3 regions of the Kosakonia sp. N21 genome follow, and region 2 is predicted to be linked to each of the others. Evidence: riboswitches for the same ligand, from Rfam matches in the RefSeq annotation. Region 2 holds a riboswitch; each other region holds the start of a gene.
What was found. A riboswitch is a leader RNA that binds a small molecule or an ion and turns the genes downstream of it on or off. The one in region 2 is predicted to bind thiamine pyrophosphate.
Positions count from the first base shown of each region.

Region 1: it holds a riboswitch for thiamine pyrophosphate, as region 2 does, so the genes downstream of both, thiB (thiamine ABC transporter substrate binding subunit) here and thiC (phosphomethylpyrimidine synthase ThiC) in region 2, are expected to answer to the same signal.
Region 3: it holds a riboswitch for thiamine pyrophosphate, as region 2 does, so the genes downstream of both, thiM (hydroxyethylthiazole kinase) here and thiC (phosphomethylpyrimidine synthase ThiC) in region 2, are expected to answer to the same signal.

Region 1 covers NZ_JBOBHR010000003.1:521,586-524,861, reverse strand. Annotated here, with positions in the region: gene sgrR (HTH-type transcriptional regulator SgrR) at 1-1,460, shown strand, start outside; TPP riboswitch at 1,497-1,596, shown strand; gene thiB (thiamine ABC transporter substrate binding subunit) at 1,627-2,610, shown strand; gene thiP (thiamine/thiamine pyrophosphate ABC transporter permease ThiP) at 2,586-3,276, shown strand, end outside.
Region 2 covers NZ_JBOBHR010000017.1:7,177-10,452, reverse strand. Annotated here, with positions in the region: gene thiC (phosphomethylpyrimidine synthase ThiC) at 1-1,848, opposite strand, end outside; TPP riboswitch at 1,934-2,087, opposite strand; gene rsd (sigma D regulator) at 2,143-2,646, opposite strand; gene nudC (NAD(+) diphosphatase) at 2,739-3,276, shown strand, end outside.
Region 3 covers NZ_JBOBHR010000001.1:525,285-528,560, forward strand. Annotated here, with positions in the region: gene ACQ3G7_RS02370 (Rpn family recombination-promoting nuclease/putative transposase) at 1-863, shown strand, start outside; gene ACQ3G7_RS02375 (hypothetical protein) at 978-1,238, opposite strand; gene ACQ3G7_RS02380 (DUF2778 domain-containing protein) at 1,213-1,743, opposite strand; TPP riboswitch at 1,944-2,040, shown strand; gene thiM (hydroxyethylthiazole kinase) at 2,075-2,863, shown strand; gene thiD (bifunctional hydroxymethylpyrimidine kinase/phosphomethylpyrimidine kinase) at 2,860-3,276, shown strand, end outside.

The DNA.
Region 1 (3,276 bases), on a different contig from region 2:
GCCTGACCTTCCTCTATACCGGCCTTGCGCTGCAACAGCAGCGCGCCGAAGATCTGCTGGAGCAGGATCGTATCGATCAGCTTGTGCAACTGGTGGGGGATAAAACCGCGGTTCGCCAGATGTTGGTCTCTCATCTCGGTCGCAGCTTCCGCAGCGGTCGGCATATCCTGCGCGTGCTCTATTACCGGCCACTGCGTAACCTGCTGCCCGGTACAGCCTTGCGGCGTTCCGAAACCCACATGGCGCGGCAAATCTTCAGTGCGCTGACGCGTATAAATGAGGAAAACGGGGAACTGGAAGCGGATATTGCCCACCACTGGAAGTCGATATCGCCTCTGCACTGGCGCTTTTATTTACGTCCCGGCATCCATTTTCACCACGGCCGTGAATTAGACATGAGCGATGTGATTGCCTCACTCCAGCGCGCAACCTCGCTGCCGCTGTACTCCCATATTCGCGAAGTGCTCTCACCCACGCCGTGGACGCTGGATATTCATCTCACGCAACCGGATAACTGGCTGCCCTGGTTAATGGGCTATGTTCCGTCGATGATCCTGCCGCGTGAGTGGAACACACTGGGTAATTTCGCCAGTCAACCGATTGGCACCGGTCCTTACGCCGTCACACGGAATACCAGCAACCAGCTAAAGATCCATGCTTTTGACGATTACTTCGGCTTTCGCGCCCTGATCGATGAGGTCAATGTCTGGGTATTACCGGACCTGGCCGACGAACCGACCAGCGGCCTGACGCTGGAGGGACCGACCGACGGCGAAAAAGCCGTGGAGAGCCGCCTCGAAGAAGGCTGCTACTACCTGCTGTTCGACGCCCGCTCCAGCCGTGGCGCCAACCCTGAAGTCAGAGAATGGGTCAGCCAGATTCTCTCGCCGACCAATCTGCTGTGGCATGCCAACGAACAATACCAACGTTACTGGTTCCCGGCGTATGGCCTGCTGCCACGCTGGCACCATGCGCGCCCCGGCAGTGGAGAGAAGCCCGCCGGACTGGAAACCCTGACCCTGACGTTTTATCGCGAGCATAATGAGCACGAAGCGCTCTCCCGCACCATGAGCACTTTACTGGCGCAGCAAGGCGTGAAACTGATCGTACAGGAAGTGGATTACGAGGAGTGGCACCGCGGCGACGCCGCCAGCGATATCTGGCTCAACAGCGCCAACTTTACCCTGCCGCTGGATTTCTCGGTGTTTGCTAACCTGTATGAGGTCCCGCTGGTACAACACTGTATTCAGCGTGACTGGCAGGCAGATGCCGCACAGTGGCGCAAAGGGGAAATGAATCTTGCCATCTGGTCGCAGCAACTGCTGGCCAGCAAAGCCATTGTGCCGCTGATTCATCACTGGTTAATGATCCAGGGCCAGCGTTCCATGCGCGGCCTGCGTATGAACACGTTAGGCTGGTTCGATTTTAAATCCGCCTGGTTTGCGCCGCCGGATCCATAAGGCTTTCGCATTTTTTACCAAATCATTACAATAGCGGCGTTCTCAACGGGGTGCTGCGCCATGGCGTGTGCTGAGAAAATACCCGTCGAACCTGATCCGGATAACGCCGGCGAAGGGATTTGAGGCTATTGCTCAAAATCCTTTGCCACCCATGTTGAGGTGCAAAGTGTTAAAAAAATCATTGCCATTCCTGCTGCTGATCGCAGCGCCTGTTTTTGCCAAACCCGTACTGACCGTGTACACCTACGACTCATTCGCCGCCGAGTGGGGGCCAGGTCCTGCGGTCAAAAAAGCCTTTGAAGCCGACTGTAACTGCGAACTGAAATTCGTGACGCTGGAAGATGGCGTTTCGCTGCTTAACCGCCTGCGCATGGAAGGTAAAAACAGCAAAGCCGACGTGGTGCTGGGGCTGGATAACAACCTGCTGGAAGCCGCAACGCAGACAAATCTGTTCGCCAAAAGCGGCGTCGCCACTGATGCGATCAGCGTACCTGGCGGCTGGAAAAACGAAACATTTGTCCCGTTTGACTACGGCTGGTTCGCCTTTGTTTACGATAAAAACAAGCTGAAAAACCCGCCGAAAAGCCTGAAAGAGCTGGTCGAAAGCGATCAAAAATGGCGCGTGATTTACGAAGATCCCCGCACCAGTACGCCGGGTCTGGGTCTGCTGCTGTGGATGCAAAAAGTCTATGGCGACAAAGCCCCGGAAGCCTGGCAGAAACTGGCGGCGAAAACGGTCACCGTCACCAAAGGCTGGAGCGAAGCCTACGGTCTGTTTTTGAAAGGGGAAAGCGACCTGGTGCTGAGCTACACCACCTCGCCGGCTTACCATCTGATCGAAGAGAAAAAAGATAACTATGCCGCGGCGAATTTCAGCGAAGGCCACTATTTACAGGTAGAAGTCGCCGCACGCACCGCCGCCAGCAAACAGCCTGAACTGGCCGGGAAATTCCTCAAATTTATGGTTTCGCCCTCTTTCCAGAACACCATTCCCACTGGCAACTGGATGTATCCGGTGAGCAATGTCACGTTGCCTGCCGGTTTTGAAACGCTGGTGAAACCACAAACCTCTCTCGAATATAGCCCGCAGGATGTCGCCGCACAGCGCGCGGGTTGGATTAATGCATGGCAACGCGCCGTCAGCCGCTAATAGCAGGCTGGCTGCTCCCCGGCATCACCGCCGCCACCCTCATGGTGGCGGTGGCGCTGGCGGCATTTTTCGCACTCTGGCAAAACGCACCGGCGACCGGACTCACCGCGTTCCTGCAGGACAGCTACTTGTGGCATGTGGTGCGTTTTTCCTTCTGGCAGGCCTTCCTCTCCGCCCTGTTTTCGGTCGTCCCGGCGATTTTCCTTGCCCGTGCGCTCTACCGACGGCGCTTTCCTGGCCGACTCGCACTGCTGCGCCTGTGCGCGATGACGCTGATCCTGCCGGTGCTGGTCGCCGTGTTCGGTATCCTCAGCGTGTATGGTCGTCAGGGCTGGCTTGCCACGCTCTGCCACGCGCTTGGGCTGGAATGGACCTTCTCGCCGTATGGTTTGCAGGGCATTTTGTTAGCCCACATTTTCTTTAACCTGCCGATGGCCTCGCGTTTGTTGTTGCAGTCGCTGGAGCAAATCCCCGGTGAGCAGCGGCAGTTGGCAGCACAACTGGGCATGCGCGGCTGGTCCTTCTTCCGCTTTGTGGAGTGGCCATGGCTGCGCCGCCAGATACCGGCGGTTGCCGCGCTGATTTTTATGCTCTGTTTCGCCAGTTTTGCCACGGTGTTGTCGCTGGGCGGCGGGCCGCAGGCGACCACCATTGAGCTGGCTATCT
Region 2 (3,276 bases):
GAAGTCGTTCGACTTATCATTCATCCCGGCTTCGATGGCCTGCGCCGCCGCGTAATCGCGCACTTCCTGAGAGATTTTCATCGAGCAGAATTTCGGCCCACACATTGAGCAGAAGTGGGCGATTTTGCCGGACTCCTGCGGCAGGGTTTCATCGTGATAAGCACGGGCGGTAAAGGGATCCAGCGCGAGATTAAACTGATCTTCCCAGCGGAACTCAAAGCGCGCTTTCGACATGGCGTTATCGCGGATCTGTGCGCCAGGGTGGCCTTTTGCCAGGTCAGCAGCATGGGCGGCGATTTTGTAGGTGATTAAGCCCTGTTTAACATCCTCTTTGTTTGGCAGGCCCAGGTGCTCTTTGGGGGTGACATAACAGAGCATGGCGCAGCCAAACCAGCCAATCATTGCTGCGCCAATGCCGGAGGTAAAGTGGTCGTAACCCGGTGCGATATCGGTGGTCAGCGGTCCAAGCGTGTAGAACGGCGCTTCGTGGCAGTGCTCCAGTTCTTCGGTCATATTGCGGCGGATCATCTGCATCGGCACATGCCCCGGGCCTTCAATCATCACCTGCACGTCGTACTCCCAGGCGATTTTGGTCAGTTCGCCCAGTGTGTGCAGTTCGGCAAATTGCGCTTCGTCGTTGGCATCCTGGATTGAACCCGGACGCAGGCCATCGCCGAGCGACAGCGAGACATCGTAAGCGGCGCAGATTTCACAAATTTCGCGGAAGTGGGTGTAAAGGAAGTTCTCCTGATGGTGGGAGAGGCACCACTTCGCCATGATCGACCCGCCACGGGAAACAATGCCGGTCAGGCGCTGCGCGGTCATCGGGACGTAACGCAACAAGACGCCTGCGTGGATAGTGAAATAATCCACCCCTTGTTCCGCCTGTTCGAGCAGCGTATCGCGGAATGCCTGCCAGTTGAGATCTTCGGCGATCCCGTTGACCTTCTCCAGCGCCTGGTAGATCGGTACTGTACCGATCGGCACCGGGCTGTTACGCAGGATCCATTCGCGGGTTTCGTGGATATAGCGCCCGGTGGACAGATCCATCACCGTGTCTGCGCCCCAGCGGGTTGACCACACCAGTTTTTCCACTTCCTCTTCGATGGACGAGGTCACTGCTGAGTTGCCGATGTTGGCGTTCACTTTCACCAGGAAGTTACGTCCGATGATCATCGGCTCTGATTCCGGGTGGTTGATGTTGGCCGGAATGATCGCGCGGCCCGCGGCGACTTCATTGCGCACAAACTCCGGCGTGATATTGTTCGGCAGGCGGGCGCCAAAACCTTCGCCCGGATGCTGTCTGCGCAGCACTTCGCTGCGAATACGTTCGCGGCCCATATTTTCGCGAATGGCGATAAATTCCATTTCCGGCGTGACGATCCCTTTGCGGGCGTAGTGTAGCTGGGTGACGCGTTGACCGGCTTTGGCGCGGCGCGGCGTCAGCAGCCCGTTGAAGCGCAGCTCATCAAGGCCTTCATCCGCCAGACGTGCGTTGGTGTAAGCCGAACTGCGTTCATCAAGCGTTTCACTGTCATCGCGCGCGGCGATCCAGGGGGCGCGTAGCTTGGCCAGACCTTGTTGCACATCGATGGTGACTGCCGGATCGCCATACGGGCCGGAGGTGTCGTAAACCGGTACAGCTTCGTTCTCTTCAAACTGAGGATGCTCTTTTGTGCCGCCAGTCAGCGTTGGGCTGAGCCGGATTTCGCGCATTGGGATGCGGATATCGGGCTGTGAACCGGTGACGTAAATACGGTGTGAGTTGGGGAAAGCGGTGCCTTCCAGCGTGTCGATAAAGTGTTGCGCCTGGGCGCGTTGTTCACGGCGTGTAAGTTTTGCAGACATAGCTCATTCCAGAATTAAAAGGAGATGGCTTGTCAGACGACGGATGGAGTAATGGCAACAAACCGCCCGTAAGGGTGGTTGATGTGAATGGATTACTCTTGTTCCCTTCGCAGGTCTTAACCCGATCAGGTTCCGCGGATCCCGAATTAACGGTCTCAGCCTTTTCCACTTCATCTTTCGCGCCGCTTCGCGGTATTGCGAATCATGTAGTGGAGAGATAGGCACTCCGACAAGAAAAACCCCCGTCCTCAGACGGGGAACTGCTTTTTAAACTACGCGTTACTTTTTAAGAATTCAAGCAGGGCGCGCCATGCCGCTTTCGTCATTGGCGCTCTCTTTGAGATTGTTATCAAAAGCCAGCACGATCAGTTTGTCCTCCAGCATAAAGCGGGCCTCCAGCGCCTCGCCGATGTCGGAAAGCGCCTGCTGGAATTCCAGACAGTTATCATCATCAATGGCGTTTTCCAGGCTGGTATCGTAGTAATTCATGATTTCGAGGGTGTTGGCTTCCAGCAGCGGATAGAGCTGGTTAGCGATTAAAAGTGGATTGCTCCCTTCCATTTCGCGAATGACGCGTTCATAAATACTGAAGTGACCTGCGGAGAGGTACTCCACCAGGTTGTGACAGAAATCGTCCAGCGCTTTTTCATTAAGCTGCATGTACGATCCTTTGCCAGGCTTAATGCCAACCAGATTGTAGTAAGAAACGAGAAGTTGCTTACGTACTAGCAGCCAATGGTCGACAAGTGTGTTACTTCCTCCAACGCGCTCTGTCAGGCTTTCTAACTGGTTTAGCATAATTGGCTCCGCAATATGTAAGTGAAAAAATGCTCACCCAAATGTAATAATAATGTTAACAAAACGCCAGTGAAGCTAAGGTAGTGCACCAAATGGTACGTATTATTGACGCCCGGGATCATGGCTGGTGGATAGTAAGCCATGAACAAAAATTATGGTTGCCCGGTGGAGAATTACCACACGGGCAGGCAGGAAATTTCGATCTTGTGGGGCAGAGCGCGCTTCATATCGGTGAATGGCAGGGCGAACCGGTATGGATGATCCGCCAGAATCGCCGCCAGGACATGGGATCCGTACGCCAGGTGATCGATCAGGACGCCGGGCTGTTCCAGTTGGCCGGGCGCGGCGTGCAACTGGCGGAATTTTACCGTTCACATCAGTTTTGCGGTTACTGCGGGCACACCATGCACCCGAGCAAAACCGAGTGGGCAATGCTGTGTGATCACTGCCGTGAGCGCTACTATCCGCAAATAGCCCCCTGCATTATCGTCGCCATCCGCCGCGATGACGCGATTCTTCTGGCGCAGCATACGCGCCATCGTAACGGGATTTACACTGTGCTTGCCGGGTTTGTTGAAGTAGGCGAAACCCTGGAGCAGGCGGTGGCCCGTGAAGTGATGGAAGAGAGTG
Region 3 (3,276 bases), on a different contig from region 2:
TGCATTTACCGGAACATCTGCGGGTTCTCTGCGATCTTCGAACCTTGAAGCTGGAGTCAGGAAGTTTTGTTGAGGAGAGCTTACGCCCCTATTACAGTGATGTGCTCTACAGTCTGAAGACCGTCGCGGGAGAGGGGTATGTGCATGTCCTGATTGAGCATCAATCAACTCCGGATCAATGCATGGCATTCCGGCTGCTTCGTTATGCTGTTGCGGCCATGCAACGGCACCTGGATACCGGGCATAAAAAACTGCCTCTGGTTATCCCGGTATTATTCTATACCGGTAAACGTAGCCCGTATCCCTACTCAACCAACTGGTTGCAACTGTTTGATTTACCTTCGGTGGCGGAAATACTCTATAGTCGTGATTTCCCGCTGGTGGATGTGACGGTGATCCCGGATGACGAGATCATGAATCACCGCAGTATTGCGGCACTGACATTGTTGCAAAAACACATCCATCAGCGTGACCTCAGTGAATTGCTGGACAAGCTTGCCACGCTCTTACTGACCGAATACATGACAGGACAGCAATTGGTTTCACTGATAAACTACCTCGTACAGGCTGGCGAAACATCCGACGCAGAAGCCTTTGTCCGTGAACTGGCGCAGCGGGTGCCACAGCATGAGGATCAACTGATGACTATCGCGCAACAGCTAGAACAAAAAGGCATTGAGAAAGGTATTGAGAAAGGCATCGAAAAAGGTATTCAGCTTGGAGAGCAGCGCGGTATTGAGAAGGGGCGCAAGGAAGAAGCGCTACGGATTGCCCGCACCATGCTTCAGAATGGCCTCGATCGCAACGTGGTGATGGAAATGACAGGCCTCGGCGAAGAGCAACTCGCGCAGATCCGTCACTGATTTCGCTACTGCAACCTGCCGTGGGCGATGAGCGTATCGCTGTCGCCGGATGCACATCTTCGCTGCCGCTTTATCTGCTGACCGGGACGCACTGTCCCTTTGACTTATGTTTGGCTACTGATATTTTCGCCGTACTTTCTGAATAATGAACATCAACAGCGCAGTAACAACGAGCATGAGTAGGAGCAGCACCCAAAGAAACGATGGATCAGCTTCGCCATCAGCAAATCCCAACCCGGTGCGGTTCAGAAAATCATTACTGATTTGAGACAAATAATCGACCAGTCCGCCCAGAGGGAACAGCACGATAAAGAATGAAGCCACAAAGCAGAGCAAACCGATCAGTATGTTAATTGTTAAATTTGCATGACGCATAATCAGTCCGCCCTGTTACGTCTATACGCCCATATGCCATTAATCCTTTACCTCCTGGCACTCGAACTTTTTTACGTGCAAGTAATGAGGTTCTGACTAACTGGAAATCAGGAATGTTATAGAAAGTTATGCATCCCCACGACTCCCCCTCACCATTTGGGCGCAACGGGTGAAGCCGGAAAGATCCTCTGTCAACGCCATTAACGAAAACGTGATCACTCATTGTGGAGGCATTGAACAATCCAAACCACTCATCGTGATTTGTTCCATTCCTGAAATCCTTAACAAATCGCTCGACCTGATTGGCAATACTCCCGGACGGGGCATCAACGATCCAGTAAGTGCCGACAGGCAAAGCCGCATTTCGTATAAATGCACACTCTGCGATGTTGGTTACTGGTGCTATCCCCGAAAACACTGGAAACGTTCCGACACCGTAAACATGAAGTTTAAGCCGTCTCCCGTCTGCGGATACGTCGTTGTAATCCATCCTGCAAATCTGCATAACATAAAACTCCCTGTAGATTTGCGGGTTATGTTACCGCCGATTTACCCAGACAGCCATCCTTAACCTCTGATTTTGGGACATATTTGGGACACAAGTTGGGACACAGCGCATTTTTAAGGGTTGTGTCTTTGGCTTCCCGCTGGCATGATCCTGAACAGGGATTAACGGGACGTTAATCGCAATTTTTTGATTTTAGAGTAAATGACTCGGGGTGCCCTTCCTTGTGAAGGCTGAGAAATACCCGTACCACCTGATCTGGATAATGCCAGCGTAGGGAAGTCAGATGCCTGCCCGGCATCCCTTCTTCACGCCGGGCAGGAGCGAATTTATGCAACCTGACCTGCTTGATCGTGCGCAAACTGCGCATGCGTTACAGCAATTCCGCCGCCGTTCTCCTCTTGTACACTGCATGACCAATGACGTTGTGCAAACCTTTACTGCCAACGTGTTGTTAGCGCTGGGCGCGTCGCCCGCGATGGTGATTGAACCCGAAGAAGCGCAGCAATTTAGCGCCATTGCCGATGCGTTATTGATTAACGTTGGGACGTTAACCCGTGAACGCGCCGATGCGATGCGTGCGGCGATTGACGGCGCGCGAGCGGCGGGCACGCCCTGGACACTGGATCCCGTTGCTGTCGGCGCGCTGACCTTCCGCACGCAGTTCTGCCAACAGCTTCTTACGTTGCAACCCGCCGCCATTCGCGGTAACGCCTCGGAGATCCTGGCGCTGGCCGGGATGAGTGCAGGCGGGCGCGGTGTTGACACGACCGATACCGCCAGCACGGCGCTACCCGCTGCACAAACGCTTGCACGGCAAACCGGTGCGATTGTGGCCGTGACCGGGGAGGTGGATTACATCACGGATGGCGAGCGCACCCTGATGGTCACCGGCGGTGATGTGCTGATGACGCGTGTGGTTGGCACCGGTTGTGCCTTGTCGGCGGTGGTGGCGGCCAGTTGTGCGCTGGAAGGCGACCGGCTGGTCAATGTGGCTGCCGCTTGTGCCTTTATGGCGCAGGCGGGCGGTCTGGCGGTGACGAAGAGCACCGGACCGGGCAGTTTTGTGGCTGAATTTCTCGATGCGCTGTATGCGATGAACGGGGAGGGGCAGCAATGAAACGGATCAACGCCTTAACCATTGCCGGAACCGACCCCAGCGGCGGGGCCGGGATCCAGGCTGACCTGAAGACCTTTTCCGCTTTAGGCGCTTATGGCTGTTCGGTGATCACCGCACTGGTGGCGCAGAACACCCGTGGGGTACAGTCGGTCTATCGCATTGAACCGGATTTTGTCGCCGCACAGCTCGATTCCGTACTGAGTGATGTACGCATTGATACCACTAAAATTGGCATGCTGGCGGAGACCGACATCGTTGAAGCAGTGGCGGAACGCCTGCAACGCTACCGGGTGCGCAATGTGGTGCTGGACACCGTCATGCTCGCCAAGAGCGGCGACCCGTTGTTATCGCCATCGGCGGTGTCGGCGCTGCGTCAGCATTTACTGCCGCAGGTTTCACTTATTACACCCAAT